2 regions of the Streptomyces decoyicus genome follow, and region 2 is predicted to be linked to the other one. Evidence: predicted binding sites of a transcription regulator. Region 2 holds the regulator's gene; the other holds the start of a gene.
What was found. The regulator HrcA, encoded in region 2, represses chaperone genes, less so after heat shock. The targets are predictions, from matches to a motif close to TTNGCACTCNGNNNNNCNGAGTGCNAA.
Positions count from the first base shown of each region.

Region 1: the regulator HrcA is predicted to act here: its motif matches at 1,950-1,976, upstream of K7C20_RS15625 (FmdB family zinc ribbon protein).

Region 1 is NZ_CP082301.1:3,589,317-3,592,486, reverse strand. It holds gene mscL (large conductance mechanosensitive channel protein MscL) at 1-102, opposite strand, end outside; gene K7C20_RS15630 (S-methyl-5'-thioadenosine phosphorylase) at 651-1,484, opposite strand; gene K7C20_RS15625 (FmdB family zinc ribbon protein) at 1,600-1,938, opposite strand; gene K7C20_RS15620 (MFS transporter) at 2,051-3,170, opposite strand, start outside.
Region 2 is NZ_CP082301.1:2,804,084-2,807,253, forward strand. It holds gene K7C20_RS12380 (nitronate monooxygenase) at 1-124, opposite strand, end outside; gene dnaJ (molecular chaperone DnaJ) at 221-1,357, opposite strand; gene hrcA (heat-inducible transcriptional repressor HrcA) at 1,358-2,374, opposite strand; gene K7C20_RS12395 (MBL fold metallo-hydrolase) at 2,569-3,170, shown strand, end outside.

The sequences.
Region 1 (3,170 bases), 790 kb from region 2:
CGTGAAGGCAGCACCGACCACGACCGCGACCGCGAGTTCGATGACGTTGCCGCGCATCAGGAATTCCTTGAACCCCTGAAGGACGCCCTTGCTCTCGCTCACCTGACAGCCTCTTTCCACGCTCACTACGGATGGTGCACAAACACTCAGCACCGCAACTTACGGCAGGGCGGGGCGGAGGTGTCCAGTCGTCGACCACTTGATCTCGGGGCACCGGTCACCGCCCTCCCGCCGCCGCAGCCGACGGACAGCCGGGGGCGGGTGCGGCTCGTACGGCACCGTACGACGCTCCGCCGGCCAGTACTGCGGCGGCCGTCGCCAGTCCCGCGGCCAGCAGCCGCCGCTGCGCACTCCGTCCTCCCCGGCGCCGGCCGCCACCGGCCCGTACGGGAGGGAAGTGCGGCACTTCACAGGGCGGGGGAGCAGGGAGCGGCGGGGAGAGGAAGGCGGGGTCGGTGTGGTGAGGGGGCGGGGAAGAGGCACGGGGCATGGTGGGCACCGCCTGTGGTGAGGGGTTCGGACGAACCGGCGATCACCACCGTGCCGGAATCCGCACCGGCCCGCTCCGGGCTGTGGACGACCCCGCCCCTGGGGACAACCCGGCCACCCGGGAGAGGGAGGCCGGGCCGTCCGTCGCGGCGTCCGGGGCGCTACGGCAGGTCGATGCCCAGGTCCCAGCCGGTGTGCACCTCGGTGCACAGGCAGTTGCGGGCGGCGTTGTCAGGGAGGCCGGAGACCGCGTCGAACAGGACCTCGCGCAGTCGGCCGACGTTCTCGGCGAAGACCCTGAAGACTTCCTCGTGGGAGACGCCGTCGCCGGTCTCGGTGCCCGCGTCCAGGTCGGTGACCAGCGCCAATGACGTGTAGCACAGGCTCAGTTCGCGGGCCAGCACGGCTTCGGGGTGGCCGGTCATACCGACCACCGACCAGCCCTGTGCGGCGTGCCAGCGCGACTCGGCGCGGGTCGAGAAGCGGGGGCCTTCGATCACGACGAGGGTGCCGCCGTCGACCGGCTCCCAGTCCCGGCCACGGGCGGCCGTGAGGGCGGCCTGCCGTCCGGTGGGGCAGTACGGGTCGGCGAAGGTCAGGTGGACGACGTTGGGGGTCTTCCCGTCGGGGAGCGGTTCGCCGTCGAAGTAGGTCTGGGGGCGGGCCTTGGTGCGGTCGACGAGCTGGTCGGGGACCAGGAGCGTGCCGGGGCCGTATTCGGCCCGCAGGCCGCCGACCGCGCACGGGGCGAGGACCTGGCGCACCCCGAGCGAGCGCAGCGCCCACAGGTTGGCGCGGTAGTTGATGCGGTGCGGCGGGAGGTGGTGGCCGCGGCCGTGCCGGGGCAGGAACGCCACCTGGCGGCCGGCGATCTGTCCCAGGAACAGCGAGTCGCTGGGGCTTCCGTAGGGGGTGTCCACCGTGATCTCGGTCACGTCGTCGAGGAAGGAGTAGAACCCCGATCCGCCGATAACGCCAATCTCCGCGTCAGCCATGCCGGTCACACTATCGGGGCGCGGCGGCCCGGGGCGGGCGGGTGGCGGAGGCGAAAGGAAGCCGTAAGACAGCGGACCCCGCCGTCGGTGACGGCGGGGTCCGAAGAGCTGTGGGTCAGGCCGCGGAGCTGGTGCCCGAGGAGCTGCCGGAGGACGACGAGGCGGCCGGGGCCGAGGACTTGGTGTCCGAGCTGCCGGACGAGGAGCCCGACGTGTCCGAGGAGGACGTGCTGCCCGCCGCGGAGGGGTTCTTCGCGGGACTGCTGCTCGACGACGAGCCGCGGCTGTCGTTGCGGTAGAAGCCGGATCCCTTGAAGACGATGCCGACCGCGGAGAACACCTTCTTGAGGCGTCCGTCGCAGGCGGGGCACTCCGTGAGCGCATCGTCGGTGAACTTCTGCACCGCCTCGAGGCCCTCGCCACACGCGGTGCACTGGTACTGGTAGGTCGGCACTTGTCTTCCTCCTGGCACTCTCACTCGATGAGTGCTAACGACGCTCCATCTTGCAGTATTCCCGGCCGACAGTCCACCGTGACCGGCCCACGGTGACCGACTCCACGTCCCGTCAGGTGCGCGCCAGCTCCCGCTCGCGGTCGTCGGAAACGGCCGGGACCTGGGCATCCGTGCTGTGCGCGGGGCCCGCGGCGGTCCTCGTCGAGGAGCGCGGCAGCAGGTGGGCGCGGAGCGCCAGCAGCACCGTCAGGGCCAGCGCCGTACCGGCCAGCGGCACCAGGAACCCGGTGCTCGGCCCGAAGCGGTCGGCGAGCTGGCCGGCCGAGGTGGCCGCGGCCGCCTGGCCCAGCGCGACCGCGCCGGTCAGCCAGGTGAAGGCCTCGGTGCGGGCGGCGGCCGGCACCAGCGACTCCACGAGGGTGTAGCCGGTGATCAGGGCCGGGGCGATGCACAGGCCGACGACCAGTCCGACCGCGCCGAGCAGCGGCACCGCGGTGACCGCCCACAACGGGGTGGTCGCCAGCGCCAGCAGCCCGTAGGCGACCAGCAGCCGGCGCCGCGGGCCGACCTTCCAGGCGATGAGGCCGCACGCGATACCGGCGAGCATGTTGCCGCCCGCGAAGATCCCGTAGAGCACGCCGTTGATGCCGGGCTGCCCGATGTGCTGGGTGAACGCGGTCAGCGAGACCTGCATACCGCCGAAGACGGCGCCGATGCCGAGGAACGCCACGATCAGGACGCGTACGCCGGGCACCGACACCGCCGAGACGCGCGGCCGGTCGCCGGCCCGGTGCCGGTGCACCGGCGGCTGGCTGCGCCGCTGGGAGGCGAACAGCAGCCCGCCGGCCAGCGTCAGCGCGGCCTCGGCGACCAGTCCGGCCGCCGGGTGGATGCCGGTGCACAGCGCTGTCGCCAGCACCGGGCCGACGACGAAGGTGAACTCGTCGGTCACCGACTCGAAGGCGGCGGCCGTCGGCATCAGCGGGCTGCCGCCGAGCCGGGAGGCCCAGCGGGCCCGCACCATCGGGCCGACCTGAGGGGTCGAGGCGCCCGTGGGGACGGCCACCGCGAACAGCGCCCACAGGGGCGCGTGGGTGAGAGCGAGGGTGATCAGTGCACAGACGCCGGCGACGTGCACCAGTACGCCGGGGATCAGCACCGCGCGCTGGCCGAAGCGGTCGGCGAGCTTGCCGCCCTGCGGGGCGAACAGGGCCATCGAGACACCGGTGGCG
Region 2 (3,170 bases):
CGGCGAGGAAGCCGAGACCGCCGGCGCCGCAGACGGCGGCGGCCAGCTCGGGTCCTGAGCCGCCTCCCGCCATCGGGGCCTGCACGATCGGGTAGCGGCAGAGCTCGGTCAGTGCGGTGGGCATGAGCACATCGTGTCACGCCCACCGCCCCGCTCCGAACCGGGGCGGCGACCGCTGCGCCGGCCCGGGGAACGGCTCCGCCCCCGGGCCCACCTGGGGCTATCGCCCGTTGAACGCATCCTTCAGGCGCGAGAACAGACCCTGCTGCCCCGGCTGGAACTGCCCCGTGGGCCGTTCCTCCCCGCGGAGCTTGGCCAGCCGCCGCAGCAGGTCTTCCTGGTCGGGGTCGAGCTTGGACGGGGTCTGCACCTCGACGTGGACGATGAGGTCGCCCCGGCCGCCGCCACGCAGATGGGTCACCCCGCGCTGGTGCAGCGGGATCGACTGGCCGGACTGGGTGCCGGGCCGGACATCGATCTCCTCCACCCCGTCCAGCGTCTCCAGCGGGCACTTCGTGCCCAGCGCCGCCGCTGTCATCGGGATGGTGACCGTGCAGTGCAGATCGTCGCCGCGCCGCTGGAAGACCGAGTGCGCCAGCTCGTGGATCTCCACATAGAGATCGCCGGCGGGGCCGCCGCCGGGGCCGACCTCGCCCTCGCCCGCGAGCTGGATGCGGGTGCCGTTGTCGACACCGGCCGGGATCTTGACGGTCAGCGTGCGGCGGGAGCGGATCCGGCCGTCGCCTGCGCACTCGGGGCACGGGGTCGGCACGACCGTGCCGAAGCCCTGGCACTGCGGGCAGGGCCTGGACGTCATGACCTGGCCGAGGAAGGACCGGGTGACCTGCGAGACCTCACCGCGGCCGCGGCACATGTCACAGGTCTGCGCCGAGGTACCCGGCGCGGCTCCCTCACCGGTGCACGTCGTACAGACGACGGCGGTGTCGACCTGGATGTCCTTGGCCGTGCCGAAGGCCGCTTCGTTCAGCTCGATGTCGAGCCGGATCATGGCGTCCTGGCCGCGGCGGGTGCGCGAGCGCGGCCCGCGCTGCGACGCGGTGCCGAAGAACGCGTCCATGATGTCGGAGAAGTTGCCGAAGCCCGCGCCGAAGCCGCCCGCGCCCTGGCCGCCGCCCGCCTGCGAGAGGGGGTCGCCGCCGAGGTCGTAGACCTGCTTCTTCTGCGGGTCCGACAGAACCTCGTAAGCGGCGTTGATCTCCTTGAACCGCTCCTGGGTCTTGGGATCCGGATTCACGTCCGGGTGCAGCTCACGCGCCAGCCGGCGGAAGGCTTTCTTGATCTGGTCCTGCGAGGCGTCACGGCTGATGCCGAGGACCGAGTAGTAATCCGTGGCCACTTACGACTCCGCGAGGATTTGTCCGACGTAACGTGCCACTGCGCGTACCGCTCCCATCGTTCCGGGGTAGTCCATGCGGGTCGGTCCGACCACGCCGAGTTTGGCGACTGCCTCGTCGCCCGAACCGTAGCCGACCGTGACGACCGATGTGGACGCCAGGCCTTCGTGGGCATTCTCATGCCCGATACGTACGGTCATGCCCGAGTCCTTGGCCTCCCCGAGCAGCTTGAGCATCACCACATGCTCCTCAAGGGCCTCCAGCACCGGCCGGATCGTCAGTGGGAAATCGTGCCCGAAGCGCGTGAGATTGGCGGTACCGCCGATCATCAGCCGCTCTTCGGTCTCTTCCACCAAAGTTTCCAGCAACACCGACAGCACTGTCGAGACCGTGCCGCGGTCGTCCTGCTCGAAGGACTCCGGGAGATCCTGCACCAACTGCGGCACATCCGCGAACCGGCGGCCGACGACCCTGCTGTTGAGCCGGGCCCGCAGGTCCGCCAGCGAGGCCTCGCCGAACGGCGCCTGGCAGTCGATGAGCCGCTGCTCGACCCGTCCGGTGTCCGTGATCAGTACGAGCATCAGCCGGGCGGGGGCCAGCGCCAGCAGTTCGACATGCCGGACCGTGGACCGGGTCAGGGACGGATACTGCACGACCGCGACCTGCCGGGTCAGCTGCGCCAGCAGCCGGACCGTGCGGCCCACCACGTCGTCGAGGTCGACGGCGCCGTCCAGGAAGTTCTGGATCGCCCGCCGCTCCGGGCTGGACAGCGGCTTGACGCCGGCCAGCTTGTCGACGAACAGGCGGTAGCCCTTGTCGGTCGGGATGCGCCCGGCGCTGGTGTGCGGCTGGGCGATGAATCCCTCGTCCTCCAGGGCCGCCATGTCGTTGCGGATGGTGGCCGGGGAGACGCCGAGCTGATGGCGTTCGGTGAGCGCCTTGGAGCCGACCGGCTCCTCCGTCCCCACATAGTCCTGGACGATGGCACGCAGCACCTCCAGCCTGCGTTCACTGAGCATCCCGCGCACCTCCAGTCCGGCCGTCCGCCGCCTCGTCTCTCCTGGCACTCACACGGGCCGAGTGCCAGACCCTGAGCCAGTGTACGGCCGGGTAGCACGAACACGGCAAGGGCAGCCGCGCACAGCACCCGCCCGATGACCGTGTTCGGCCGATCTGTCGGGCAACGCTATCGCGATGGCGCTAGCGTCTCGGTATGCGTACTGCTTGGGAAGAGGCCGGTTGGGAACGACTCGGTGACGGTGTCGCCAGGCGCCGTATGCCGGGCTGGGACGAGACGATCGGGGTGATCGCCGGGACCACCGGCGTCATGATCGTCGACACCGGCGCGACCCTGCGCGACGGCGCGGACCTTCGGCGTGCGATCCGTGGCGTACTGGGCCGGGAAGTGACGCATGTCGCGCTCACCCACCCCCACTTCGATCATGTGCTGGGCACGGCCGCCTTCGCGGGCGTCGAGGTCTTCGGCGCGGCCGGACTGAGCGAGCTGCTGCGCCGCGGCAAGGACGAGCTGCGGCACGACGCGATGCGGCAGGGCGTCGACCGGGACGCCGCCGCCGAGGCCGCCGATCTGCTGGTCGCCCCGCACCACCACGTCCACGACCAGCTGACCGTCGAGCTCGGCGACCGGCAGGTGCTGCTCGCCAACGTCGGTCCCGGGCACACCGCCCACGACCTGGCCGTGCTGGTACCGGGCCGGCGCGGGGACCCGGAGATCGTCTTCTGCGGCGATCTGGTCGAGGAGTCAGGAGAGCCCCAGGCAGGCCACGACGCACTGCCGCAGCAGTGGCCCGCCGC